DNA from 3 places in the Microbacterium sp. NPDC087591 genome. Region 2 is predicted to be linked to each of the others. Evidence: predicted binding sites of a transcription regulator. Region 2 holds the regulator's gene; each other region holds the start of a gene.

Region 1 (9,580 bases), on a different contig from region 2:
CGCAACATGACCATGTTCGAGTACGACGGCAAGATCCTGATCGTCGACTGCGGGGTGCTCTTCCCGGAGGAGCACCAGCCCGGTGTCGACCTGATCCTCCCGGACTTCGAGCCGCTCCGCGGCCGTCTCGACGACATCGTCGGTGTCGTGCTCACCCACGGGCACGAGGACCACATCGGCGCGGTGCCGTATCTGCTCCGCCTGAAGAGCGACATCCCCCTGATCGGGTCGGGGCTCACCCTCGCGCTCGTCGAGGCCAAGCTCAAGGAGCACCGGATCAAGGCCTTCACCCTCACGGTGAAGGAAGGGCAGCGGGAGCAGGTCGGACCGTTCGACCTCGAGTTCGTGGCCGTGAACCACTCGATCCCCGACGCGCTCGCGGTCGCCATCCGCACGCCCGCGGGATTGGTACTCGCCACCGGTGACTTCAAGATGGATCAGCTGCCGCTCGACGGCCGGATCACCGACCTGCGGGCCTTTGCGCGCCTCGGCGAAGAGGGAGTCGACCTGTTCCTGGTCGACTCGACCAACGCCGACGTCCCCGGCTTCACGCCGACCGAGCGCTCGATCGGCCCCGTGCTCGATCAGGTCATCGGCAAGGCGCCTCGCCGGGTGATCGTCGCCAGCTTCTCCAGTCACGTGCACCGCGTGCAGCAGGTCCTCGATGCCGCCCACGCGCACGGTCGCCGGGTCGCATTCCTCGGACGCAGCATGGTGCGCAACATGACGATCGCCGAGCAGCTGGGTTACCTCAAGGTGCCGGACGGGCTCCTGATCGACTTCAAGAAGGCGCGCGATCTTCCCGACGAGCAGATCGTCTACATGTCCACCGGTTCGCAGGGCGAGCCGATGGCGGTGCTGAGCCGCATGGCGAACATGGACCACGCGATCGAGGTGAGCGAGGGCGACACCGTGATCCTCGCGTCCAGCCTCATCCCCGGCAACGAGAACGCGGTCTACCGCGTGATCGACGGACTGACCAAGCTCGGTGCGAACGTCGTGCACAAGGCGAACGCGAAGGTGCACGTCTCCGGGCACGCCGCCGCCGGCGAGCTCATCTACTGCTACAACATCCTGAAGCCCAAGAACGTGCTCCCGGTCCACGGAGAGTACCGGCACCTGATCGCCAACGCGAAGCTGGCGCAGGACACCGGGATCGCCCCGGAGCGGACGATCATCGCCTCGAACGGCACCGTGATCGACCTCAAGAACGGGGACGCGCGCGTCGCCGGACAGCTCGACCTCGGGTTCGTGTATGTCGACGGCTCCACGGTCGGCGAGATCACCGACGCCGACCTCAAGGATCGTCGCATCCTCGCAGAGGAGGGGTTCATCTCCGTCATCGTGGTGGTGGATGCCGCGACCGGACGCATCATCTCCGGGCCGGAGATCCACGCACGCGGGGTGGCTGAAGACGACTCTGTCTTCGACGACGTGACCCCGAAGATCGTGGCCGCGCTGAAAGAGGCGGCCGGCAACGGAGTCCGCGACACGCACTCGCTCTCGCAGGTCGTCCGGCGGACGATCGGTCGCTGGGTCAACCAGCGGCTGCGTCGTCGTCCGATGATCGTGCCGCTCGTCATCGAGGCCTGAACGGCCCATGCGCGACCGTCGTGCTTTCACGGCTGACCGACATCGGGGTGTAACACCGCGGGCCTAGGCTCGCGTCATGCACACGGGATTCTCGACGAGGCCGGCGGAGCAGTCCGATGCCGTCTTCCTCGGCGACATGCTCGTGGAGGCCGCGAACTGGCGAGCCGGGGGAGTGCGGCCTCGTCATGAGGTCCTGACCTCGGCGGAACACCGTCGGTACATCGCGGGGTGGAAGCGCTCGGCGGACGACGGGCTGGTCGCGATCGATGCCGACGGCATCCCGATCGGCGCGTCGTGGTTCCGGATGCTGCCGCAGAACGAACCGGGCTTCGGGTTCGTCGCCGCGTCGGTGCCGGAGCTCATCGTCGGCGTCCATCCGCTGTGGCGTGCACGAGGCGTCGGACGGATGCTGCTGCGCGGCGTGGTCCAGCTGGCGGGCGCGCACGGTCATGCGCGCATCTCGCTGAGCGTGGAGCGTGACAACTTCGCGCGCAGCCTCTACCGGTCTGAGGGCTTCACCGTCTCAGCAGAGGGGCTCCTCCGTGACACGATGGTGCGGCGCACCGGTTGAGCCCGCGTTCCGGATCACCGGAAAGCCGCGTCATTGCGGGGAAACGTCGGTGCCTGAGCGTAACGTGAGAGCATGGCCAGGAGCACCACGAAATCCGCGCGCGCGTCTGAGAGCGCACCGGCTCGCCCCAAGAGGCAGGCCGCTCCGAAGGCTCAGCCTGCGCCCAAGAAGTACATCGACGAAGCCGACAAGCCTCCCGTCGTCGTCCGAGCATGGGGCGGACTGGCGCACGGTGTCGGGGGACTGTTCCGCGCTTTCGGGCCGGAGACGCTCGAGAAGGACGACCGCCGTGACGGGTTCCCCTTCCTGCTCGTCCTCGTCGCGATCCTCGGCGCCGTCAACGAGTGGTTCTTCATCGGCAACGAGGTTGCCGCGAACATCAGTGCGTACTCCGTGGGCGGGCTGATCGGTCGCGTCGCCTTCGTGATGCCCGTGCTCCTCCTCTTCCTGGCCGGATGGCTGTTCCGGCATCCGTCTTCGGTGCATGACAACGGTCGCATCGGTATCGGGTTCGGCCTCTTCATCCTGGCGCTGGCCGGCTTCTGCCACGTCGCGGCGGGCACCACTGACAAGTTCGGCGCCGTCGTCCGCGCGCAGCCGAAAGAGGGGATGCTCGCCCTGAGCGAGGCCGGGGGCCTGTTCGGCTGGATGGTGGGCGAGCCGCTCGCGTTCCTGACCCCCGTCGTCGCTTACATCGTGCTGAGCCTGCTCGCCGTGCTCGCCGTGCTCATCCTCACCAAGACTCCGCCGAACCGGATCGGCGCTCGCCTCGGCGACCTCTACGCCTGGATGTTCGACGCCGAGCGCGCCGAGAAGCCGGTGAAGGAGGCCGCGCCGGTCGACGAGGCCGACAAGGTCGATGACCCCGATGTGCTGCCGTGGTGGCGCCGCAACAAGACCGGTCGTGAGGAGGACCCTGACGACGGCACGCTCGGCTCGGATGACATCACCGCACTGCTGACGACGCAGGAACCGACACCCGCATACGACCAGGCCGTCATCGTCGCCAACGCCCAGGATGCGGCGACCGAGATCCTCTCCGACGTCCGCTCGGTGACGGAGTCGCTCGCCGGACAGCAGACGACGGCGCTGCTCGATGACGAGTCGGACACGGGTGAGATGCCCGAGCTCCCGGGCCTCGACGGCTTCGGCACAGAGGGGCCGGGGGACCGTGGCCCGCAGGCTCCGGTCGCTCCGTACATCCTTCCGTCTCCCGGACTGCTCGTCGAAGGACCCGCACCTGTCGAGCGCTCCGAGGCGACGGACAAGGTGATCGAGCAGATCACGAGCGTGCTGTCGCAGTTCAAGGTCGACGCGAAGGTCACCGGCTTCTCGCGCGGTCCGACGGTGACGCAGTACGAGGTCGAGGTCGGACACGGCGTCAAGGTCGAGAAGATCCTGCAGCTGAGCAACAACTTCGCATACGCCGTGGCCTCGAATGACGTCCGCATCCTCTCGCCCATCCCCGGCAAGAGCGCGATCGGCATCGAGATCCCGAACGCCGACAAGGAGATGGTCGCGCTCGGCGACGTGCTGCGGTCGCAGGCTGCCCAGAAGAGCACCCACCCGATGACCATCGGCGTCGGAAAGGACGTCGGCGGCAACATCGTGATCGCGAACCTCGCCAAGATGCCTCACCTGCTGGTCGCCGGTTCGACCGGCTCGGGTAAGTCCAGCTTCGTGAACTCGATGATCACGAGCCTGCTCATGCGGGCACGGCCCTCTGATGTGCGAATGGTCCTCATCGACCCGAAGCGCGTCGAGCTCACCAGCTACGCCGGCGTGCCCCACCTGATTACGCCCATCATCACGAACCCGAAGAAGGCCGCAGAGGCGCTCCAGTGGGTCGTGAAGGAGATGGACATGCGGTACGACGACCTCGCGTCGTTCGGCTTCCGTCACATCGACGACTTCAACCGCGCCGTGCGCGCGGGAGAGGTCGAACTCCCGGTCGGCAGCGAGCGGGTGCTCAAGCCGTACCCCTACCTCCTGGTCGTGGTCGACGAGCTCGCCGACCTCATGATGGTCGCCCCGCGCGACGTCGAGGACTCGATCGTGCGCATCACGCAGCTCGCTCGTGCCTCCGGTATCCACCTCGTGCTCGCCACCCAACGGCCCAGCGTCGACGTGGTCACTGGTTTGATCAAGGCCAACGTCCCTTCCCGCCTGGCCTTCGCCGTGACCAGCGTCACGGATAGCCGCGTGATCCTCGACAGCCCGGGTGCCGACAAGCTGATCGGCCAGGGTGACGCGCTGTTCTCACCGATGGGATCGTCGAAGCCGTTCCGCCTGCAGGGCGCGTGGGTCGATGAGAAGGAGATCGACGCGGTCGTCAAGCACGTGACCCGCCAGGCTCGTCCCGAGTACCGTTCCGACGTCCAGGAGGCGATGGAGCCGAGCAAGAAGAAGGAAGTCGATGAGGACATCGGCGACGATCTCGAGCTGCTGCTCGCGGCCGCGGAGCTCATCGTCTCGTCCCAGTTCGGTTCCACCTCGATGCTCCAGCGCAAGCTGCGCGTCGGATTCGCGAAGGCCGGCCGCCTGATGGACCTGTTGGAGTCGCGCGAGATCGTCGGTCCCTCCGAGGGCTCAAAGGCGCGCGACGTGCTGGCGACAGCCGAGCAGCTGCCTCAGGTGATGGCCAAGCTGCGCGGAGAGGATTCCCCCGCGGCTGCGGCAGCTCCTGCCGCCCCGGCCGTTCCTCCGGTTCCTCCGCTTCCGAGCGGGCTCGACCCGATCGAGGCGCAGTTCGACGGACTGCCGGTCGTCGAGTCCGAGGGTGACGAAGACGCCTGGGGCCTGACGGGACGCGATTGATGACCATTCCTCGGCAGCTTCCCAACGCGATCACGGTCGCCCGCATCCCGTTGGCGGTCATCTTCTTCGTCGTGCTGTTGCTCGGTGGGACCTATGGCATCACGAGCCCAGGACTCCGGTGGACAGCCGCGATCCTCTTCATCATCGCCATCTCCACGGACTGGGTCGACGGCTACCTGGCGCGCAGGTACGACATCGTCAGCGACTTCGGGAAGCTCTGGGATCCGATCGCCGACAAGCTCCTGACCGGGGCCGGTTTCATTGGACTCGCGATCCTCGGCGAACTGCAGTGGTGGATCGTGCTGATCATCCTGGTGCGCGAGTGGGGAATCACCGTTCATCGGCTGGTGGTCGCCAAGGAGCATGTCGTTGCGGCCGCGTGGATGGGCAAGATCAAGACGGCATTCCAGGGCGTGGCTCTGGGGTGGGCGTTGCTCCCGTTGCATGAGCTCATCGGGCTCGGGCCCTGGACTCTGATCACCGCAGTGCTGATGATCGTCGTGCTCATCCTCACCGTGGTGAGCGGGATCGACTACATCGTCGCGCAGGTGCGGGGCTCGCGGCAGAAGTCATGACCTCGTCGGCCGCCGCTGTACTCGACGCTCTAGGTCGCCGAGGGTGGACGCTGGGCGTCGCCGAATCGCTGACCGGAGGGTCTGTCAGCGCCGCGCTCGTCGAGGTTCCCGGTGCGTCTGCGGTGCTGTGGGGAGGCGTGGTCGCGTACGCGACGCCGATCAAGCATTCTCTGCTCGGCGTCGATGCGGAGCTTCTCGAACGCCACGGACCGGTCCATCCCACCGTGGCTCTGCAGATGGCGGAGGGGGTGCGTCGCGCCGTGAGCATCGACGGCGTCGCCGCTGACGTCGGAATCTCGACGACAGGTATCGCCGGACCGGCCTCGCCGGACGGTCAGCCGGTGGGGACGGTCCATGTCGGTGTTGTCACGCCCGAGGCGTCGCGCACAGCGGCGTTCCTGTTCGACGGGGACCGGGCGCAGATCCGGTCTGCGACGGTTGACGCGGTGCTGCGGACGTTGCGCGATGTGCTCGGGGAATAGCCGGCGTCTCTGCGTCGTTACGAATGATGTGCTCACATTCAAACCACAGAGTGCAGGGGTAGATTTTGTGAAAGCCAGTAGGACTAGACTGGCGATCTCGTCGGAGGAGACTCCGAATTCACGATCCGGGAGGAGGTTCCGATGATTCTTGTACGACAGGAAATCGGCGATGTGCTGAGGGACTTCCGCCTGCAGAAGGGCCGCACCCTCCGGCAGGTCGCGAGCAAGGCATCGGTCGCGTTGGGCTACCTCAGTGAGGTGGAGCGCGGCCAGAAGGAAGCGTCGAGCGAGATCCTCGCTTCGGTCGCGGATGCACTCGACGTGCCGATCTCGACCATCATGCGTGAGGTCGGCGATCGTATCTCCGTGCTCGAGGGCATCCAGGTCTTCCCTGACGTCGTTCCGGACGACCTGGTGGCGTCCATCGAGCCTGAGCTCTCGCTGCGCTGAGGCGCAGGTTCTGCGTTCCTCGATGCGTCGAAGCGAATTCCTCCGCGCTGTGGAGTCGGAATTCCGAACGCGCGCGTCCTCTCTTCTCCAGGACCTGGTGCTCACGCCGCTGGGCGATCGCACGGCCGCGGAGGCCCTTGATGCGGGGGTTCCTCCGCGGGAGATCTGGTTCGCCCTGTGCGATGAGATGGATGTGCCCGAATCGCGTCGTCATGGTGCCGGGCGACTCGAGCCCCGTAAGCGCTGACCCGTACCGGTGTTCGATGAGTCCGGTTCACGACGCGCCGCAATCGGCGTGTCGTCGAAGATGCGTTCGAATCAGGCGTAATCTTCTGCACAAGTGGTTCAGGGCTGATGCTCTCCACCGTTTGTGGGCTTGCTGACCGAATGTCGGAGGCCTCTCATACGGTGAAGACATGGCCGATGAGCCATACGCCTTGTCGGAGAGTTGCTCCCAGCCGGGAGCGCCGCGACAGCCTACAGGCGGCACCACGCGAGCAGAAGGAACACATCATGCCATCACCCGCCGACCGCGAGAAGTCCCTGGAAACAGCTCTCGCTCAGATCGATCGCCAGTTCGGAAAGGGCTCGGTCATGCGGCTGGGCAGCGACGAGCGTGCTCCCGTTGCCGTGATCCCCACCGGATCCATCGCTCTCGACGTCGCTCTCGGTGTGGGAGGCCTGCCGCGCGGTCGAATCGTCGAGATCTACGGGCCGGAGTCGTCTGGTAAGACGACCCTGACGCTGCACGCGATCGCCAACGCTCAGCGTGCGGGTGGCATCGCTGCATTCATCGATGCCGAGCACGCGCTCGACCCTGACTATGCGGCGAAGCTCGGCGTCGACATCGACGCGCTGCTGGTGTCTCAGCCCGACACCGGAGAGCAAGCGCTCGAGATCGCCGACATGCTCGTGCGTTCCGGCGCGATCGACCTGATCGTCATCGACTCGGTGGCCGCCCTGGTGCCGCGCGCCGAGATCGAGGGTGAGATGGGCGACTCGCACGTCGGTCTCCAGGCTCGCCTCATGTCGCAGGCGCTCCGCAAGCTCACGGGTGGTCTCAACCAGACCAACACCACGATGATCTTCATCAACCAGCTGCGCGAGAAGATCGGTGTCTTCTTCGGTTCCCCTGAAACGACGGCCGGTGGAAAGGCACTGAAGTTCTACGCGTCCGTGCGACTCGACATTCGTCGGATCGAGACGCTGAAGGACGGTACCGATGCTGTCGGTAACCGCACTCGCGTCAAGGTCGTGAAGAACAAGATGGCGCCGCCGTTCAAGCAGGCGGAGTTCGACATCCTGTACGGCATCGGCATCTCGCGCGAGGGCAGCCTGATCGATTTCGGTGTCGAGCATGCCATCGTGAAGAAGTCCGGCTCCTGGTACACCTATGACGGCGATCAGCTGGGGCAGGGCAAGGAGAACGCTCGCACGTTCCTGCTGAACAACCCCGACATCGCGCTGGCGATCGAGACCCAGATCAAGCAGAAGCTCGGCATCGGCCCGCAGGTGGCAGCTGTTGCCTCGGCGGACGAGCTCGCTGAGCGTCGTCCGGCCTGATCATGACCGGTGAGAGCGGGGGCGGACCGCGGAACTCTGACGAGCGGCTCGCCCCCGTTATCCCGCTGTTCGGCGGACGCGATCGCACTCGCGTGGCAGACTCCGGCGAGGACGCGACGACCGGGCGCGGGTCGGCCACCGGTGGCGGTCCAGCCACCGGGAGTGCGGAGGAATGGCTTTCTTCTGGCAGGACGCACGCTGGACGAACAGACGTAGAGACGTCAGACATCACTGCGCAGGCGGCTCCCGTCGCGCCGCGGCGGACCGGCGATGCCGAGCTCTGGCGTTCGACCTGGGACGCGGCACCGCAGAGCGGTCGCCCGACTGATGCCTACGCTGATGGCGATCCGAGCGATCGGCATCCCGCGCGTGGGGGAGCGTCGGCGAAGAGGGCCCCGCGGCTGCGCGCGTTGGATGGTCAAGGCGGTCATGAGGAAGACGATATTGCCGAAGGCCCCGACCCTGAGGAGACTCAGAAGGTCGCGGCCGAGAGCCTCGTGCGTAAGCTCAGAGTGCGCTCGTTGTCGATCTCCGAGGCCCGCGCGGTGCTGAAGACGCACGGCCTCGACGGCGTTCAGGTCGACGACGTGATCGACGATTTCACTCGGCGCAGGTACCTCGATGACGCCGAGCTCGCGAGCCAACTCGTGGAATCGGGCACGCAGCGCAAGGGTCAGGGGCGTGTTGCGCTGTCTCGTGCTCTCTCACAGCGGGGAATTCCTCGCGACGTGATCAACGCGGCGCTCGACGAGTTGCCCGACGATGACGCGGAGCGAGCGCTCGACTTCGCGCGGACCAAGGCCCGATCCCTCAGCAGGCTCGACCAGGAGACGGCTCTCCGGCGACTGGTGGGCCAGCTGTCCCGCCGCGGCTACAACGGGTCTGTCGCGATGACGGCCGCGAAGACCGCCTTGGCCGAGGCGGCCTTCGGCGGTCCCGCGAGCGGCGTGCGTTTCGTGGACTCCGACTGACGCCTTTCTCGCGCTGATCCACGGGATCACGCTCGTACAATGGGATCATCATGACTATCCCGCGCAGCGAACCGACGATCATCACCGCCTCGTCGGCAGCCGTCGACGTAGACGGCAGACAGCGATCCTATGAAGTGCGCACCTTCGGGTGCCAGATGAACGTGCACGATTCCGAGCGATTGTCCGGGTCGTTGGAAAGCGCCGGATACACCCGTGCGGAGGCCGGGACCGAGGCGGACGTCGTCATCATCAACACCTGTGCCGTGCGCGACAACGCGGCGGGCAAGCTCTATGGAACGCTCGGTCAGCTGGCCGGCGTCAAGCGGCGCAAGGAAGGCATGCAGATCGCCGTGGGCGGTTGCCTCGCCCAGATGGACAAGCAGGCCGTGCTCGACAAGGCGCCCTGGGTCGATGTCGTCTTCGGGACGCACAACATGGGCTCGCTGCCGGGTCTCCTCGAACGCGCGCGCCACAACGGCGAGGCCGAGCTCGAGATACTCGAGTCACTCGAAGTGTTCCCCTCCACGCTTCCCACGAAGCGCGATGCAGCCCACAGCG
Region 2 (9,580 bases):
CGCTCTCACCGCTCATCAGCTCGATGACGTTCGACACCAAGGAAGACACCTACGCCAAGCTCGTCGAGCAGCTCGGTGCCGACCAGGCCAGCGTGCTCACGCCGGATCAGGCCTTCGAGGTGTTCTTCGTCACGATGAAGGATCCGGGCCAGTCCCCGGTGCTCGCCGAGGCCTTCAGCGGCCAGGCGGGCGTGGAGCAGGTCAAGGACCAACTCCAGTATCTGGAACCGCTCTTCTCCGCGCTCACGGTCGCGACGTACATCGCGGTGGGCATCGCGGTGCTCATGCTGATCGCGGCGACGCTGCTCATCGCGACCACGATCCGGCTGTCCGCCTACGCGAGGCGCAAGGAGATCGGCATCATGCGGCTGGTCGGCGCGTCGAACAGATTCATCCAGACCCCCTTCGTACTCGAAGGCGTGTTCGCGGCGTTCCTCGGCTCCGCGCTCGCGAGTGCGGCGGTGGTCGCCGGTGTGCACTTCGGTGTCAACGGATACCTCCGTGGCAGAGTGCCGTTCATCACGACGTGGATCACGATGCAGGATGCGACCCTCGTGGTCCCGGTGCTGATCGGCATCGGCATCGCTCTCGCCGCGCTCTCGGCCGGGTTCGCGATCAGACGCTGGCTGCGCACCTGACCCGACCGGGTCGAGGGTGCGCTCCGAGCTCGGTATAGACTGAAAGGCTGCTCAGCCGTTCCATGTCGCTGAGCTCATCGACACACAGGAGAGCATCATGCCCAGGGAACGCGGGGAGAAGGTCATCGCGACCAATCGTCGCGCACGTCACGACTACACCATCGAGAAGTCGTACGAGGCGGGGATGGTGCTCACGGGCACCGAGGTGAAGTCACTGCGCCAGGGGCGTGCGAACCTCAGCGACGGGTACGCGTTCATCAAGGGCAATGAGGTCTTCCTCGACTCGGTGCACATCCCGGAGTACTCCCAGGGTCACTGGACCAATCACACCGCCAAGCGCGTGCGCAAGCTTCTGCTGCACCGCGAGGAGATCGCGAAGCTGGCGCACGCCGTCTCGGCCGGCGGATACACGCTGATCCCGCTCAAGCTCTACTTCTCGGATGGCCGGGCCAAGGTCGAGATCGCGCTGGCGAAGGGCAAGCGCGAGTACGACAAGCGTCAGACGCTGCGCGAGCGTCAGGACACCCGCGAGGCCGATCGGGCCATGCGACTCCGCAACCGCGTCGGGGAGTAACCCGACCGGCCCCGGGGTCAGAGCCGCGGGCTGAACCCGAACGCGCGACCGAGGAACGTCAGCTCCCGCTCGAGCGCATCGATCACGGTCTCTGCGCGACGGAAGCCGTGCCCCTCGCCGGGGTAGAGCACGTACTCGTGATCGATCCCACGCGCGGCCAGGGCATCGCGGATGGCCGCCGACTGCGACGGTGGCACGACACGGTCGTCCTCACCCTGCAGCAGCAGGACCGGCACGGCGATGCGTGATGCGGAGGAGAGCGGGGAGCGGTCGATGTACAGCTGCTCCGCCTCCGGCAGGGGACCCACGAGGCTCTCGATGTAGTGGGCCTCGAAGTCGTGGGTGTCCTCGACGAGCATCCGCAGGTCCGAGACGCCGTAGCGGCTGATACCGGCGCCGAACGCGCCTCCGCGCACGAGGGCGGACAGCACGGTCCAGCCGCCGGCCGAGCCGCCGCGGATCGCGATCCGGTCGGGATCGGCGAGACCGACGTCGGCGAGACCGCGCGCTGCGGCGATCACGTCGTCGACATCGACCACGCCCCACTGACCGTGCAGCCGCTCCCGGTAGGCACGGCCGTAGCCGGTCGAGCCGCCGTAGTTCACATCGAGCACGCCGATGCCGCGGCTCGTGTAGAACGCGATCGCCGCGGACGCCGCACCTGTCACATGCGCGGTCGGTCCGCCGTGCACGAGCACGACATAGGGCGGGAGCTCGTCGTCGGGGGCCGTGACATCCGGGTTCGCCGGCGCATAGGCGAAGGCGTGCACCGGTCCGTGCGCGCCGTCGATGTCGAGCTGCTGCGCAGCGGGCATCCACGCGGGGTCCGTCGGAGCGCCACCGCGTACGGCCGTCACCTCGCCGGAGTCCACGTCCACGCGCCACAGGCCGGGGCTCACGTGCGAGCCGTTGCCGGAGATCAGCACGCGGCTGCCGCTGACGTCGTCCACGCTCACATGTCCGTCGCACGGCACGTCGAGTTCACGGCTCCCGCCGTCGGCGTCGATCACGACGACGCGGTCGCGGCCGTTCGTGCGGACCGCGACGACGCGGCCGTCGCCGAGCGGCTGGAACCACCGGTTGCCCAGCACCCACAGCCCGTAGCCGGTGTCGGCGTCGGCGGGAGCGACGACCTCGGCAGGGCCGCGCGGGGTCAGGTCGTCCAGGCTCAGGCGGTGAAGGAGCCAGCGCCCCGAGGGGTCATCGGCATACAGCAGTGCGTCGTCGGCGATCCACTCGGGTTGCAGTGCGGCCAGAGTGGGGATCGTGGCCGTCGCGCCACCGTCCACCGTGGCGATCCGCAGCGCGGCGGCATCCCACGGCATGCGCCCTTCGCTCCACTCGACCCACGCGATCCGCGAGCCGTCGGGAGAGAGGGCAGGATGCGCGAAGAAGGAGGCGCCGTCGGCGATCGTCTGGATCGCCGACGCGTCGTCGGACGCGGAGCCGTCCAGCGGAATGATCACGATCGCGCGCCGGTGCGGCTCGGATGTCAGATCCTCGCGCACCGCGAGCAGGCGGCCGTGCTGCCACCGCAGACCCCCGTGCGCCGGCCCCTCGGGTGTCAGCGGCATCGGCTCGCCATCCGCGGTGAGACGGTAGACGCGCTGATCCGTGGCGTCGACGAAGTACAGGATGCCGTCGGGATCGGCGGTCCAGGCGCCTCCGCCGTACTCGTGCACCCGCGATCGCGCGTTCCAGGGGCCGGGCAGCACCTCCCGTCCCGTCGACGACCGCACGGTGACGCGCCCGCCTTCGGCCGGGACGGACTCGCCCCACCAGATCTCGTCTCCCACGAACCGCGCTCCGTCGATGCGCGGTGATGAGCCGGCGACCGATGCCGCCGAGAAGGGAGAGGGCCAGGACCCGTAGGGCGAAGTCATACGTCGAGCCTATTCGTGCCCGGAGACGGAGACGGCGACGGAGGCGGCGCTCAGCGCTGCGGGAGGAGTCGGGGCAGGATGCGGACCAGCGCGACCATCACGACGAGCTCCACCAGCGTCTGGGTGACCACCACGAGCGGTGCGAGCGCGAGGGCCGGGGGAAGCGCCAGTGCGAGGGGGAGCACCACCAGTGAGTTGCGCGTCACCCCGCTGAACGTCAGCGCGCGTGACGACGCGGGATCCAGGCGGGTCATGCGCGCGACGAGGATGCCGAGCGCGACGAGGACCACCGCGAAGGCGATGTAGAGGGGCACCACTCGGGCGAGCGCGCCGAACTGCGCACCCACCCCGCGCACCTGTGACGCGACGACGACCATCAGCGTCGCGATCATCAGCGGCACCATCGCGGTGAGCAGCCCGCTCTCGATCGCCCGCATGAGCGGGAATCGGCGGACCAGCGTCTGCACGAGGGCGGCGGCGCTCAGCGGAAGGAGGATCAGGAGCACGAACGCCCGGATGAACGGAGCGGCGTCGATCAGCGGGGCGGCATCCGAGCCGAGGAACAGCAGCAGATACAGCGGCAGCAGGAGCATCTGGGCCAGCATGAGCAGCGGAGCGGCCGCGAGCAGCTTCGACGCAGCCCCGCCCGCGAGCCTCGTGAAGACGATGACGTAGTCGACGCACGGTGTGAGCAGCACGAGGAGCATGCCGAGCAACAGGGCGTTGTCGTCTGCCACGAAGCGGGACAGGGCGTACACGACGAGCGGGACCAGCACGAAGTTGAGCACCCCGAGCGCGCAGAGGAATCCGGCGTCGCGCAGGGATTCCCCGACCCGGCGGAAGGGCACCGACAGGAAGGTCGCGAACAGCAGCAGTCCGAGCACCGGTTCGATCGCGAGCTCCAGGGACCCGCTCCCGGGAACGGCGAGGCCGAGACCGAGACCGATCAGGATGGCCGCGAGATACAGAGCGACCTGATGTCGCTCCAGCCACGGGGTGCGCGTCGTCTCAGCCATGGCCTCCCACTGTACGAGGGTGACGGAGTCGCGCCGGCGAACCTCGCGTCGAGGGAGTGTGCGGTCGAGGGTCAGACGGCGCGGAGCACGGCGACGACCTTGCCGAGCACCGTGGCCTCGTCGCCCAGTATCGGTTCGAACGCGGAGTTGCGCGGCAGCAACCAGGTGTGGCCGTCGCGACGACGGAAGGTCTTGACGGTCGCCTCGTCGTCCAGCATCGCCGCGACGATCTCGCCGTTCTCGGCGCTGTTCTGCGAGCGGATGACGACCCAGTCGCCGTCGCAGATCGCGGCGTCGATCATCGACTCCCCGGAGACCTTGAGCATGAACAGGTCGCCCTTGCCGACGAGTTGACGGGGGAGGGGGAAGATCTCCTCGACCTGCTGCTCCGCCGTGATCGGCACGCCGGCGGCGATGCGTCCGACGAGGGGGACGAGCGCTGCGTCGCCGACCGGCGTCGCCACATCGGCAGGGTTCTCCGTGCTGGAGCCGGGGAGATCGATCAGAACCTCCATGGCCCTGGTCTTGCCGGGGTCGCGACGGAGGTAGCCGCTCAGCTCGAGCTGCCCGAGCTGGTGGGTGACGCTGGAGAGCGACTTGAGCCCGACCGCGTCGCCGATCTCGCGCATGCTCGGCGGGTACCCCTGCTGGGCGATCGAGGTCTGGATGACCTCGAGGATCGCCATCTGCTTGGGGCTCAGGCTCTTCCGACGGCGCGTGCGCGGTGCCTCCGGCTCGGGGGCTGAGTTCTCGCTCATGATGCTCCTTCGGTGCACGTTTCCGACGCTGCTCTTCGAATGTCGGAGGCCCGTGGTGGGGTGTTCGTATCGAAACCGTATCCGAGAATCATGCGGATCTGGAAGATCTGTTCGAGCGTGTCGGCAGATTGGCGGATGTGGTTTCGAAGAAAGCTTGACAGATGTTCGAACTCGAAGATATCTTCGGAACGTAGCTTCGCATCCAGCCCTCCCGGCCGAGTGCAGGATGCGAACGCTACGCCAACTTCCATCGGCCCTCGCGGCGGGTGGCTGATCCTCCCGACAACGGGGGCGACGCAGAGGAGCACACCATGAGCACCATCACCTTCAGCACTGCAGCAGTCATCCCGGCCCGTCCGGCGACGCGTCTTCGGCTGACGGTTCGCGGTCGCCGCGTGCTTCTCGCCCTCGCCGCTGTGCCTCTTGCCGTCGGCATCGCGTTCGCTGCGATCAGCGGCGGCAGCGCACTCGCCTCGAATGAGAGCACCGGAACGGTCAGCTTCGAGACGGTCACCGTCCTCCCCGGAGACACGCTGTGGTCGATCGCGAGCGAGATCGCGCCGACAGCCGACCCGCGCGAGGTCATCGGTGAGATCAGCCGGCTGAACGTCCTCCAGACCGGCGAGCTGCAGATCGGTCAGACGCTGTCGATCCCGACCCAGTACACGAACTGAACGCGATCCGCGCCGCCGGTCCTCTGCCATAACGATCACCGCGCACCGCCGAGCGTTCTAGCATGGGAAGGGTGACCGCCTCACTCGATGACCTGCCGCTCCGTGACGACCTGCGCGGGCTGGCCCCGTACGGTGCCCCACAGGCGCCGCTTCCGATCGCCCTCAACGTGAACGAGAACACGCATCCGATCCCGGATGAGGTGGCCAGCGACATCCTCGATGAGATCGCTGTCGCGATCCGCGATGTGAATCGCTACCCCGACCGCGAGTTCACCACCTTGCGTGAGGCGTTCGCGACCTACCTGGGGCACGGTCTCGAGGCGGACGCGATCTGGGCGGGAAACGGCTCGAACGAAGTTCTGCAGCACATTCTGCAGGCGTTCGGCGGACCGGGGCGCACCGCCTTCGGGTTCGCTCCGACGTACTCGATGTATCCATTGATCGCGCAGGGGACCGGGGCCCGCTGGGTTGCCGGCACGCGACAGCCCGATTACACGATCACCCCAGAGGAGGCGGCCGCCCAGGTGCGGGACGTCGATCCCGACGTGGTGCTGCTCTGCTCGCCGAACAACCCGACCGGCACTCCGCTGAGCCTCGACGTGGTCGAGGCCGTGTACGAGGCCGCCCGCGGCATCGTCGTGGTGGACGAGGCCTACCAGGAGTTCGCCCCGCGTGAGGCCCCGTCCGCGCTCTCGCTGCTGGACGGCAGGCCGCGTCTGGCCGTCTCGCGCACCATGAGCAAGGCGTTCGCCTTCGCGGGCGCGCGGGTCGGGTACCTCGCGGCAGATCCCGCTTTCATCGATGCACTGCGTCTGGTCCGGCTGCCCTATCACCTGAGCGCGCTGACGCAGGCTGCCGCCGTCGCCGCGCTGCGCAACGCCGATGTCATGCTCGGAATGGTCGACGAGATCGTCGAGCAGCGCGACCGGATCACCGCCACCCTCGAGGCGCTCGGCTACACGCCGCACGAATCATGGAGCAACTTCGTGCTGTTCGGCGGAGTGGCCGATCCGAAGGCCACCTGGCAGAAGCTCTACGACCAGGGCGTGCTGATCCGCGACGTCGGCATCCCCGGTCACCTGCGCGTCACCGCGGGCACCGAGGCCGAGACCACGGCGTTCCTCGATGCGCTGGCCTCGATAGACTCGGCATCATGAGCAGCCTCGCCCTGACCCCGCGCACCGCGAGCCGCGTGCGCGGCACGTCGGAGTCCACCGTCGAACTCGAACTGAACCTCGATGGCACCGGCGCCAGCCGCATCGACACCTCGGTGCCGTTCTTCGATCACATGCTCACCGCCTTCGCGAAGCACTCGCTGACGGATCTCACGGTGCGGGCATCCGGCGACACGCACATCGACGCCCACCACACCGTGGAGGACGTGTCGATCGTGCTCGGCCAGGCGATCCTCGAGGCGCTGGGCGACAAGTCCGGCATCTCCCGCTACGGCGATGCCCTCGTTCCGCTGGATGAGGCGCTCGCGCAGGCGGTCGTCGACATCTCCGGGCGTCCGTACCTCGTGCACGAGGGAGAGCCGGTCGGTTTCGAGCACCACCTCATCGGCGGTCACTTCACCGGCTCCCTGGTGCGCCACTCCTTCGAGGCCATCGCGTTCAACGCCGGCCTCACCGTGCACGTCCGCGTGCTCGGCGGCCGTGACCCGCACCACATCGCCGAGGCGGAGTACAAGGCGTTCGCACGGGCATTCCGTCAGGCCAAGGCTCTCGACCCGCTCGTCGACGGCATCCCTTCGACCAAGGGCGCACTGTGACACGCACCCCGAAGGTCGCTGTCTTCGACTACGAGTCGGGCAACGTCCACTCCGCCGTCAAGGCACTCGCTGCGGCGGGCGCCGATGCGGTCCTCACGCGCAACCGCGCGGAGGCGCTCGAGGCCGATGGTCTGGTCGTGCCGGGTGTGGGTGCGTTCGCCGCGGTACGCGATGCCCTGCACGCGCACGGAGGGGACGAGGTCATCGACCGTCGTCTCGCCGGCGGTCGCCCCGTGCTCGGGATCTGCGTCGGCATGCAGATTCTCTTCGAGCGCGGTGTCGAGCGCGGCGTCGACTCCGAGGGCCTCGGTGAATGGCCGGGCGCCGTCACGGAGCTCAACGCCCCCGTCCTCCCTCACATGGGATGGAACACGGTCAGCCCCGGCGACGACAGCGTGCTGTTCCAGGGCATCGAGGAGGAGCGCTTCTACTTCGTGCACTCCTACGGTGCTCAGTCCTGGGAGCTCGACGTCATCCCGCCGTTCCCGCAGCCGGTGCTGACCTGGACCACATACGGTGATCCGTTCCTCGCTGCCGTGGAGAACGGGCCGCTGTCTGCCACGCAGTTCCACCCGGAGAAGTCCGGAGAGGCCGGCATCCAGCTCCTGCGCAATTGGATCGGCAGCCTCCGCTGATCCCGGAGAACGTCCGCCCGCTCAGAACCCGCGGGCGACGGCCGCTGCGGCAGACAGCCACGCCCGCTGAGTGCGCTTGTGGAGAGCGCCGTAACGGAGCGGGCCGTCGACCATCTCATGATCGAACGGGATGCTGACGACCTCTCGTGACAGCGAGCGATACCCGTTCGTGACGTGTTCGACCTCCGCGGCCGTGGCTTTCGGATCCGCCAGCGAGACGACTGCGACGGATTGACGCGCCAGGCGGGCGGACCTCTCGTCGCGCTCCTCGAGCGCCTCGATGAGCAGGGCGCCCGCTTCGGCGTGGTCTGCACGCGTCGTGGTCGCGATCACGAGCTGGTCCGCGTGGTCGATCATGCGCAACCACATCGGGTCCGACTCGTCGTTGCCGGAGTCGATCACGATCAGACGGTAGAACTTCGCCGCGACGGAGTGGATCGCATCGACATCGGTCGGGCTCAACCGGTTCTCGTGCGCGAGCCTGATCGGCTTCGAACGCAGGACGTCGTACTTCTCCCGCGGCTGGTGGTGCATGAAATGCGCGAGGTCGGCGGACTGGGCACCGGTGCCCAGCAGCCGCTGCGATTCCGGGAGCAGCTCGAGCAGGGTGCGATCGTGCGCTCCGGTATCGGTGCGCCACCCCAGGGTGCCGCGCGTCTGGTTGTTGTCCCAGGCGAGCACTCCGGCACCGCCGTAGCGGGCGAACACGGCGGAGAGCAGGATGGTCGTCGGCGTCTTGCCCGCGCCGCCCTTGCCGTTCACGACGGCGATCGTGCGCGGACCGGGCCAGTGCTGGCTCACCGCGAGTTCGTCATCCCTGGCCGACTGCTCGTCCGCGGAAGGGCGGATGCGCAGGCCGAGACGGTTGAGGGCGCCGCGGGCGCCCTCACGGGCAGGCTCCTCGGGGCGCTCGGTCTGCAGGAAGGAGTCCCGTTCGCGCACCCGCCGCTCAGGGTGCGAGTCCTGCGCCATGAACGTCGGTGCGGCGGACGGGGACGACGCAGGAGTCGGCGCGGAGGCGGCGGGTGCCGCGGCCGCGGGCGCCGGTGCAGGCGAGGAAGGCGCGGGGGCAGCGGGCGCCGGGAATGCAGGCGTCGCGGGGGCCGGCACCCGGGGCGCGGGCGCGGTCTGCGTCGGCGAGGCTGCCGTGCGCGGAGTCACCGGGAGGCGTGGGACGGTGTCGGTGGGCGCCGCGTCGGGCGCCGCCGTGACCGGAGGGGGCGATGCGGGCGCGCGAGGCACGACGGGCGCGGAGGCGGGGGCCGGCGGCGAGGCGGGGGCGGGCGGCACCGGCTGCGGGGGTGCGGTGATCTGCTGATCACGTTCTTCGCGGGCCTCTGCGCGGGTGCGCCGGTACGGCGGGTGAGCCGGAGGCGCCGGGGTCGTGGTCGGGCGCGGAGGGACTGCGGGGGCGTCGGTCGAGAAGAGGGGAACCGACTCGACGAGAGGGGGCTGCTCGCTGCGTCGACGCGCGCCGGAACCCGGTATGGCTTCTTCGTGCGGTCCGGACATCATGCCTCAGCCTATCCCGTGCGTTTCGGTCGCATCCCTCGCGCATTTGGAGGGCGACCGGGGTCGCGATACCCTCGGTTCTCGTGCGTCCGTGACGGGTGTGCTCGGACCGCTGATCT
Region 3 (9,580 bases), on a different contig from region 2:
CATGACGTCGATACCGCCGCCTCCGCCGCCGAGGCGCTGGTTGATCGTGCTCGTGTACTGCGCGTACGGGATGTTGAGCTGCTTGATGGTGATGCCCGGGTGCTCCTTCTGGAACGCCTCGACCACCGGTGCCCAGGTCTCCGCGGGGTCGGCGTTCGCGAAGGTGAGCGTGACCGCCCCGCCTTCGTCTCCGGCCTGGCTCTGGCCGCCGGCGCAGCCGGCCAGGACCAGGCCGGCGATGGTCAGCCCGGCGACGGCGGTCGCACGCATCGGGTTCGTGTGCATGTGCTGGTCTCCTCGTTGAGTGTGATGCAGGGTGTCAGATGGGGGTGGAAGCGGAAGTGGAGGTATCCGCGGCGGTGAGGATGCGATCGGTGATCTCGGCAGCGACGGCATCGACATCCATGTCCGTCACGATCGAATGGATGCCGTCGGAGTCGTGCTGGAAGAGGGTCCGGCCCTCCGGTGTCACCGTCACGGTCCCGGCCGCGATCTCGAAGAGGTCGGGACGGGCGAGCGTGAGCACGGCGATCGGGTCGTGGGGCACGTTGTAGTCCTGCTCGGCGAAGGCCCAGAATCGGGTCATCTCGGCGGCGACCATGGCGCCCAGCGGGCCCGCCGCGCCGATGCGGGCGAGCTCGTCGCTGCCGAGGCGTACACGCTCGGTCTGCTCGAGTCCGACGGCGAGCACAGGGACGTCTGACGCGAAGAGCGAGCGGGCGGCATCGATGTCGCACTTGATGTTGTGCTCGACGATGTCGCGGCGGAAGTCGCCACCCATGATGACGACCTGGTTCACGCGGTGCCCTGCCTGCATCGTAGCGGCGGCCGCGTCGGTGAGAGGGCCGATCGCGACGAGGGTGGCGCTCGCGGCGAGCAGGTCGATGGCAGAGACCGCGGACTCGAACTCATGGTCGTCGAGGTCGGCGATGGTCGATCCTTCGTGCCCTGGCCACCAGACGGGTCGTCCCGACTGCGTCTCCGCGTGGCCGGCGGCGATCGGGGGAGGAGTCAGGCCGGCGGCGCGGTAGGTTGCCGCGACGATCCGTGCGCGAAGCTCGACATCACCGTAAACAGTAGTGACTCCTGTGACGTGGAGCTCGGGGGAGCCGAAGATCATCGACAAGGCGAGAAGGTCATCGACATCCGTGCCGATGTCGGTGTCGAGGACGAACTCTCTCGACGGACGACCGGAGCTTCGGTCTGCCGTCAGCAGTGACTGGCTCATGTGTTCCTTACGCGACGGGTCCCGAGGCTTCGCCTGGGAAGTGGTGCTGATATGGCGATGCTACTCGAGTAGATTCACGCCTGCAAGAGAGAATCTACTCGAGTTGAACGCCGGTTTCGCATCGCAAGCGAGATGGCTGTACCGGTCGATAGGCCAGGGGTCGGTCCGGGCGGGTCCCCTCCACGATTCTCAGAAGCGATCGGACGAGGGGCTCGGCAACGCGACAAGGGGAGAACTGTGGAAGGGACGAACGCACCGGATCGACGCGCCGTGTTGCGAGCGGCCGTCTGGTCCGCGCCCGTCATCGCCGTCACCGCCGCGACCCCGCTGGCCGCAGCGAGCGCGCAGGCCCTGTCGTGGACATGGACGGCCCAGATGATCACGTCCCGACAGGCGCAGACCAATTTCACCGCGACGAACTCCACTGACGATCCCATCGACGTCGTCTTCGTCGCTCCCCGGTTGCAGGGCGCGGTCGAGCTCTACGGCTACGGGTTCGGCTCCTGGGCGATCACCCTCACGTCGACCGCCGTCGTGTGCACGGCTACCGTTCCCGCGCAGGGATCCTTGACCACCCCGTTCCTCGGCTACTTCACCCGCACGCCGCCCACGACCGAGGTGCTCGTCGGTTCGCTGACGCCCAGCGGGTCATCCGTGCCGACCCTCACTCTCACCTTCACCTGAGGCTTCCCGACGGCGGAGCATCCGACGGGGGCGCGCCTGTCCGCTGCGCCAACTCACCGATGCTCGTCGTCTCGGTGGTGTGGTTCCGGATGATCCCGCTCGATCAGTTCTCGTCGGGCTCCTGGTCGGTGTTCAGTCCGTTCCCCTTCGGAGTCATCAGCGTCGATGTCACGCCCATGACCGAGTCCTGAATCGAGCCGGAGACGGATGCTGCGGCGCGGCCTGTCAGCCGAGTTCTTGCAGTGTTGCGGTCATGTCGCCGCCGGCATCCCCGGTGTTGACCGTGCCCTTCGGCTCGAACAGGATCGCGTGCACCTCTTCCTCTGCCTTCGGGCAGTGCTCGACCCCGCGCGGCACCACGAAGACATCGCTCGGGTTCAGCACCACATCGCGGTCGCGGAGCTGGATCGTCAGCTGCCCGCTCACGACCATGAACAGCTCATCGGTGTCGGGGTGCGTGTGCCAGACGAACTCGCCCTGCAGCTTGACCACCTTGACGTCGTAGTCGTTGATGCTGGTCAGTCGGTGCGGCTGCCAGTGCTCGGTGATCGTGGCGAGAGCATCCTGCACGTTGCGAACGTCGTCTGTCATGCCTCGAAGCCTAGCGACGTCCTTTCGGTCGGTTCGTGACGGCGGCATTCGGGAGGAGAACTCGCTTTCGTGCGGAGCAATCGCGCCGAGGGATCCTCCCGAAGGGGAGTTCTCCTTCGGAGCCGGCGGGCGCACGGGCGAGCGCGCGGGCGAACGGTGCCTCAGGCCCGCCCGGCCCGCACCCGCAGTCCGAACGCGACCCCCGCCAGCGCGATGACCACGACGCCGTACCCGACGCACACGGCCTCCAGCCCGACGACCCCCACGAGTGCCCCGGCGATGACGGCCGGCACGCCGAAGGCCAGGTACGCGAGCAGGTAGATGACGGCGAAGGTGTCGGCGCGCTGGGTCGCCGGGATCCGCGGGGCGAGCGAGCCGACCACTCCCGAGAACGCGGTGCCGAAGCCCATGCCGGTGACGGCGGCGGCGGCGAGGTAGAAGGGCAGCGACTCCACGCCGAGCGCGATCAGCGACAGAAGCGTGCCGACTGCCAGGGCCGAGGTGCCGAACAGCACCATCGAGCGCGCGGGGATCTTGCGCAGCACGAACGCGGTGACCGCGCCGACTCCGGCGAGCAGCACGACGCCGAGCCCCTGCCAGATGTGGTCTGTGCCGCCGAGCTCGCCGCGCACGATGTTGGCACCGAGCGACAGGAACAGCCCGCCGGTCGCCCAGCCCGCGATCACGGCGGGGGCTCCACGCCAGAAGTCCGCGCGGATCTCCTGCGGGATTGACAGGCGGAAGCTCAGCGACGCCCACACTCCCGGCTTGCGCGGTGCGGTCTCGGGGATGAGGAAGAAGAGTGCCGCGAGCACGATGTACGCGGAAGTCAGCGGCGCGAACACGTCGAGCAGCGCCTCGCCGCTGACGTCGAGCATCACGGCCGAGGTGAGCGCCCCGAGGGCGAGTCCGATGCCGGGGCTCAGCGCGTTCCACAGCGCCGCGACGCCCGGACGTCCGCCCGGCGCGAAGTCGAGCACCGTCGCCGAGAGCGCGGAGATCAGCAGACCGCTCGCGATGCCCTGCAGGATGCGGGCGAGGAACAGCACGGCGACGGCATCTGCGTGCCAGAACAGGAACATGCTCCCCGCCAGCAGCAGGAACCCGGCGATGGCGACCGGTCGGCGGCCGATGTGGTCCGAGAGCGACCCGGCGGTGAGGAGGGTGAGCAGCAGGGCCACGGCGTAGACCGCGAACACGGCGCTGATGACGATCGCGTCGAAACCGATGTCCTGCGCCAGCACCGGATAGAACGGCGACGGCGCACTGGCCCCGACCATCATCAGGATCTGCGCCACGATCGCCAGCGCGAACCCGAATCGTGCACGCGGGCGGGTCGGCGCATGCGCCTGTCGAAGGGCAGCGGATGCCGTCGGCACGACGATCGGCGCGGTACTGGTCATGGCGACTCCTCATATGGTTCGAGAATCATCGAACTATCGGAGCGTACTCGCCATCCGTCAATTGTTCAACTATTATCGAACCATGCCTGGCGATCTTCCGCACCCGGAGCGCTCCGAGATCCAGCTGACCGATGTGCTCTTCGCGCTCAGCGACCCCGAGCGCCTCGCCATCACGCGCCAGCTCGCCGACGGCCCGCTCGACATGGCCGCCTGCCACGCCACAGACCCGAACCTCCCCAAGTCGACCAAGTCGCACTTCATGAAGGTGCTGCGCGAGGCGGGCGTCATCCGCAATGAGCCCAACGGTCGCCGACGGATGCTCACGCTCCGCCGTGACGATCTCGACGCGCTGTTCCCGGGACTGCTGGAGTCGGTGCTCCGGAATTAGCTGCGGGGGCGGGTGCGGGTGCGGGGCTCCGCGGTTGACGGTGCACTTCGCTCGGACGAATGCGCTTGCCTCGGCCGTATGCGGCAGATCTGGCCGAGGCGAGGGTATTCGGCCGAGGCAAGCGCCGGGTCGGGGTGGCTGAACCCGGCGGCCGAAGCAGGTGCCTCAACCACGCTCTAGCCAGACTTGACGTCTCTGCGCCGGTCCCCAGGCTCCCGCTGCGGCATGCTGAAGTATCGGAATACATTCGAACAAAAATACGAATTCGGTCCTTCTCCGCGGTAAAATCGAGTATGTCCACACTCCTCGCCCTGCACGACGCGGTCCTCCGCCTCGATGCCGTGTGGGCGGATGCGGATGACGCGCTCGAGCTGACGCGGAATCAGCTCATCGGGGTCCACGAGGCCATCGGAGCGCTGCAGCGCCAGTTGGATGCCGTGCACGCCGAGGTGGCTGCGGGCATCGCGCGGGAGTCTCGTCCCGAACTCGGCGCCGATGGCCTGGCCAAGCAGCGGGGGTACCGTTCGCCGGCCAAACTCATCGCCGCGACCACGGGTATCTCGACCGGCGACGCCGCGCGACTGGTCGCGGTGGGCGAGGCTACGGCTCCGCGCAGTGACCTTCTGGGCGCGCGCCTGCCCGCCAGGTATCCTGCCGTGCGCGCGGCGCTCGAGTCGGGGATGATCGGCGTCCAGGCTGCCGCCTTGATCGTGGCGCTCCTCGACCGATGCCGCGTCGCGGCCGGCGCGGAGCGCATCGCAGTGGGGGAGCGGATGCTGGCAGAAGCTGCCCCCGGCCTTTCGCTCGACGACCTGCGCAAGCTCATCGTGCGGGCGGAAGCGTGGTTGGATCCGGATGGGGTCGAACCGCGCGGCGAGGAGCAGCGCAGCGCCCGTTCGCTCAGGATGTTCGAGCGCAACGGCATGCTGCACCTCGACGCCAAGCTCGATGTCGAGACGGCGGCTCCGATCGTCGCTGCCATCCGCGGATACGTCACCGCGGCGTTCGCGGCCCGCGCGGAGGCTCCCGACCCCGAATCGCCGGATGCGGATCGCCGCACGGTCGCGATGATCCAGGCCGATGGCCTCGCCGTCCTCTGCGCTCACGCGCTGGGATGCACCGCGGAGCGACTCCCGCTGGCCGGGGCGACGGTGATCGTGCGCATCGGCCTCGATGAACTGCAGTCCGGAACGGGTTCCGCGGCGATCGACGGCATCGACCAGCCCATCAGCGTCGCGGCGGCCCGTCGGATGGCGGCCGGAGGTGGCGTGATCCCCTGTGTTCTCGGTGGTGAGAGCGAGATCCTCGACTGGGGTCGGGAGAAGCGCCTTTTCACCCGCGCGCAACGACGGGCACTGGTGGAACGCGACGGAGGATGTGCGATGTGCGGGCTGCCGCCGGAGATGACGAAAGCGCATCACATCCGATGGTGGAAGCGGGATCATGGACCGACCGACCTGTCGAACGGCGTGCTGTTGTGCGAGACGTGTCACCATCGCATCCACGACAACGACTGGGAGATCCGCATCGACGGCGCAGGAGTGGCCGCGCGCGTCTGGTTCGTGCCTCCGCGCTACGTCGACCCCGCCCGCACTCCGCGCCTCGGCGGTCGCGCCCGCTTCGACATCGCCGCCTGACGAGCGGGCGAGCGGGCGAGCAGACGAGCGGGCGAGCAGGCGAGCGGGCGAGCGGACCAGCGGGCGTGCGGTTGAGCGGACGAGCAGCGGCGACGCAACCCCCTTGTTCCGTCGCCACCCGCGCGGCACCATCGACGCATGACCAAGTTCCTCATCTCGTTCCCGAGTGATGCCATGCAGGTCGCCGAAGAGGACTTCCCGACCGTCGTGGCCGAGTCCCATGCGGTGATCGCCGAGGCCAAAGCGGCGGGCGTCTACGTCTTCGGCGGGGGCATCGCCGAAGAGATCGATCCCGTGCTGGTCGCGGTCGACGGCACCGTCCAGAAGACCACCTATCCGGGCAGCGAGCTCACCGGCGGCTTCACGGTGCTCGAACTGCCGACCCGCGAAGACGCGGTCGAGTGGGCGCACAGGATCGCCAAGGCGTGCCGGTGCGCACAGGAGCTCCGCGAGTTCGCCTACGACCCGGAGAGCTGACCCGCGGCGATCTCGGCTACGAGGCGATCCGCTCCCGGCCGGGAGCGAGGCCGGCGAGGGCATCTGTTCCGATCTCGGCCCACAGGGCGTCCAGCGAGATCTCGAGCACTCCGGCGATCGCGGCGATCGTCGAGAATGCCGGCGTCGCGACCCGGCCCGACTCGATCTTGCGCAGCGTCTCGGGCGAGACTCCGGCGTCGAGGGCGACGCTCAGCATCGACCGCTCCCCGCGCGCGCGGCGCAGCAGGGCGCCCAGGCGCTCGCCGCGTGCGAGCTCGGCGGGGGTCAGCGGCATCCGGACCATCATGATGCCCATACTAATACCGGGATAGTATTACCGGGATAGTTTTCGGTACCCACGGAGAGACCCCCATGATCGAGATCCTGACCCCTGCCGAGTTGGACCGCGCCCGCGAGACGGGGGCGCTCGTCGGCACCATCCTGCAGGCCATGAAGGAGCGCGCCACGGTCGGGGTGAACCTGCTCGACATCGACAAGTGGACGAAGCAGATGATCGAGGATGCCGGCGCCGTCTCCTGCTACGTCGACTACGCGCCCTCGTTCGGCCGCGGACCCTTCGGCCACTACATCTGCACGGCCGTGAACGACGCCGTGCTGCACGGCCTTCCCCACGACTACGCGCTCCGCGACGGCGACCTGCTCACGCTCGACCTCGCCGTCACGCTGCGCGGCATCTCGGCTGACGCGGCCATCAGCTTCGTGGTCGGGGAGACCCAGGCTCCCGAAGACCTCGCCATGATCGACGCGACCGAGCGCGCGCTCGCCGCGGGTATCGCCGCCGCCCGCCCGAAGGCGCGCATCGGCGACATCTCGCGCGCGATCGGCACCGTGCTGCGCGGTGCCGGCTACCCGATCAACCTCGAGTTCGGCGGCCACGGCATCGGCTCGACCATGCACCAGGACCCGCACATCGCGAACGACGGACGCCCGGGCCGCGGCTACATCCTGCGCCCCGGTCTGCTGCTCGCGATCGAGCCGTGGGTCATGGCCGACACCGACGAGCTCGTGACGGATGACGACGGCTGGACCCTCCGCAGCGCGACCGGCGCCCGCACCGCGCATACCGAGCACACCATCGCGATCACCGAGAAGGGTGCGGAGATCCTGACCCTGCCGCGGGGCTGACGCCCCCTACTTCCGCCGTGCGCGCCAACGCCGCATCGCGCGGCCGGCCGAATCCTTCAGCCGGCCTCCCGGCCATTCGCGCCGCAGCTCCACACCACCGTCATCCGTGGCGACGAGTTCGCACGTGCGACCGGCCAGGAACGGCGACCTGCCGGCGCGGGCGAGCGTCTCGGGGTCTGCCTGAACGGGAACGTCGAAGGTCCAGCCGGCCCGTCGGATCCTCGCGGTGAGGCGAGCGCTGCGCAGCGCATCCGTCGGGCCGAAGGTCTTGAGCGGGTCGACCGTCACGGCGACCGCACCCAGGTCGGGTTGCCGCTGTGTCGCCAGCGATCGCGAGCCCGCCTCCGCGTCCCCCGAGACGATGTCGGACAGCACGAGCTCGACTCGGTCGTTGCGCAGCTCGCCGCCGGCGACGAGGGCGTCCGCCGGCAGATCTGCGAGCCACGGCACCGACACCAGCCGATCCGCGCCGGCCTTGGTCGTCTCGAAGACCAGGGCATCGTGCCCGTCGTGAGTGATCGTCACCCGCAGCATGAGATGGAGTCCTCCGCCGCGCGACCAGGCGGCGGAGGTCACCGTCGCCCGGCACCCCATGTCGGTCTCGAATCGTGCGAGGCGCACGAGGTCCTCCCACCGACCGGCACGCAGCAGAGCGGAGCGGATGCGGTGCGGGAACGCGAGACCGCCGTCGACGCCGGGCCCGAACCTCCTCTGCACCAGCGGTGCGACCACGCGCAGCAGACGCTCGCGGTAGGCGACGGGGTACTTCGCCATGCGCCGACCCGCGAGCCGCGCCAGGATCTTCCCTCGGTACCAGTGCCGCAGCAGCCGGTCCCGCAGCCGGCCCGGTTCGGTGTGCGCCTCGACCAGGTCGAGCACGGCCTCCAGGTGCGGGAAGTACGACTCCGGATCGATGCGCGACGAGCTGGCGCTCCCCGGGTGCTTGACCCACGCGTAGCAGGGCTCGCTCGCCAGGATCGAGATCGTCTCGGCCGCGAAGTACGCCTGCATCACGAACAGGTGATCCTCCAGGCGGACCTTGCCGTCGGGGAAGCGGATGCCGTTCGCGCGCAGGAACGCCGTGCGGAACAGCTTGTGCGGGGTCAGCATCTCCAGCAGCGGGTCCTCGCCCAGCCGTGCGCGCGGGATGTCGCGGCGGAAGATCCGCGTCGGCAGATCGCGACCGATCCCGACCTCGCGGCCGACGACGACATCCGACCCGTGTCGATCGGCGTAGTCGCACAGCTTCTCGAGCGCGCCGTCGAACAGCCAGTCGTCCTGATCCACGAACTGCACGTAGGTCCCGCGGGCGGCCTCGACGCCGCGGTTGCGCGGGGTACCAGGCCATCCGGAGTGCGGCAGATCCAGCACGCGCACGTTCGACCGCGTGCGCGCGACCTCCATCAGCCGGGCGTGCGTCTCCTGGCCGGAGCCGTCGTCGCACAGCAGCACCTCGAACGCTTCGGTGGGCAGGGTCTGGCGGTCGAACGAGGCGATCAGATCGTCGAACGTGGGACCGGGCCGGAACACCGGAACCACCACGCTCACTCGGACGGACGCGGACGGCTCTTGACGATCAGACTCTGGGGACACCAGAGCGAGTCAAACATGACTTCCTGTGCGCTGCACGGGGGTTGCCTTTTCGGCGCGCCCCGTGCATGGCGTCGTGAGATCGGTCAGCGGGACTCCTCCGTCAGCACGAGACCGATCTCGAATGAGCGTCGCCACGGCAGCGTCAGCTCCGCGATCTGCACGCCGTCGGCGGGGAGCATCGCCTCCAGGAGCGAGGAGAGCTCGTCGCGGATCGCCTCCTCGGCCTTCGCGACCTGGGCGTCGTCCGTCATCGGATAGATGTCGGGGAACAGCGCCGCGCCGGAATCCGTGCGCACGACGGCCTGGTACGCGAAGTCGTCGAGCAGGCGGGTCAACAGGGCGATGCGCGCCGCGCGGGCGTCGAACGTCCCCGCAGCGCGACCGACGACGGCCGCGGCCGCGACGGCGACCACGCTGCCGAGCGTGTTCCCCG

Evidence for each region. Region 2 encodes LexA, which represses DNA repair genes until DNA is damaged. Its sites were predicted from a motif close to TCGAACANNTGTTCGA; they were not measured.
Region 1: recA (recombinase RecA) is a predicted target of LexA. The motif match lies at 6,790-6,805, and genes of this name have one in related genera.
Region 3: ACIOVG_RS06350 (DUF222 domain-containing protein) is a predicted target of LexA. The motif match lies at 4,542-4,557, and genes of this name have one in related genera.

Annotation. Positions count from the first base shown of each region.
Region 1 is NZ_JBIUWU010000002.1:12,996-22,575, forward strand. Features, by position in the region: gene ACIOVG_RS10615 (ribonuclease J) at 1-1,593, shown strand, start outside; gene ACIOVG_RS10620 (GNAT family N-acetyltransferase) at 1,670-2,164, shown strand; gene ACIOVG_RS10625 (DNA translocase FtsK) at 2,237-4,981, shown strand; gene pgsA (CDP-diacylglycerol--glycerol-3-phosphate 3-phosphatidyltransferase) at 4,981-5,556, shown strand; gene ACIOVG_RS10635 (CinA family protein) at 5,553-6,038, shown strand; gene ACIOVG_RS10640 (helix-turn-helix domain-containing protein) at 6,180-6,488, shown strand; gene ACIOVG_RS10645 (DUF3046 domain-containing protein) at 6,511-6,735, shown strand; gene recA (recombinase RecA) at 7,002-8,051, shown strand; gene ACIOVG_RS10655 (regulatory protein RecX) at 8,549-9,022, shown strand; gene miaB (tRNA (N6-isopentenyl adenosine(37)-C2)-methylthiotransferase MiaB) at 9,073-9,580, shown strand, end outside.
Region 2 is NZ_JBIUWU010000003.1:34,544-44,123, reverse strand. Features, by position in the region: gene ftsX (permease-like cell division protein FtsX) at 1-638, shown strand, start outside; gene smpB (SsrA-binding protein SmpB) at 736-1,212, shown strand; gene ACIOVG_RS14720 (prolyl oligopeptidase family serine peptidase) at 1,230-3,095, opposite strand; gene ACIOVG_RS14715 (arsenic resistance protein) at 3,146-4,111, opposite strand; gene lexA (transcriptional repressor LexA) at 4,183-4,869, opposite strand; gene ACIOVG_RS14705 (LysM peptidoglycan-binding domain-containing protein) at 5,181-5,543, shown strand; gene ACIOVG_RS14700 (histidinol-phosphate transaminase) at 5,606-6,700, shown strand; gene hisB (imidazoleglycerol-phosphate dehydratase HisB) at 6,697-7,314, shown strand; gene hisH (imidazole glycerol phosphate synthase subunit HisH) at 7,311-7,949, shown strand; gene ACIOVG_RS14685 (AAA family ATPase) at 7,971-8,921, opposite strand; gene ACIOVG_RS14680 (hypothetical protein) at 8,920-9,267, shown strand.
Region 3 is NZ_JBIUWU010000001.1:1,358,194-1,367,773, reverse strand. Features, by position in the region: gene ACIOVG_RS06385 (ABC transporter substrate-binding protein) at 1-285, opposite strand, end outside; gene ACIOVG_RS06380 (nucleoside hydrolase) at 320-1,228, opposite strand; gene ACIOVG_RS06375 (hypothetical protein) at 1,466-1,912, shown strand; gene ACIOVG_RS06370 (hypothetical protein) at 1,972-2,103, shown strand; gene ACIOVG_RS06365 (cupin domain-containing protein) at 2,138-2,503, opposite strand; gene ACIOVG_RS06360 (MFS transporter) at 2,665-3,906, opposite strand; gene ACIOVG_RS06355 (transcriptional regulator) at 3,989-4,294, shown strand; gene ACIOVG_RS06350 (DUF222 domain-containing protein) at 4,588-5,931, shown strand; gene ACIOVG_RS06345 (YciI family protein) at 6,070-6,408, shown strand; gene ACIOVG_RS06340 (helix-turn-helix domain-containing protein) at 6,425-6,712, opposite strand; gene map (type I methionyl aminopeptidase) at 6,781-7,554, shown strand; gene ACIOVG_RS06330 (glycosyltransferase family 2 protein) at 7,561-9,147, opposite strand; gene ACIOVG_RS06325 (DUF4127 family protein) at 9,231-9,580, opposite strand, start outside.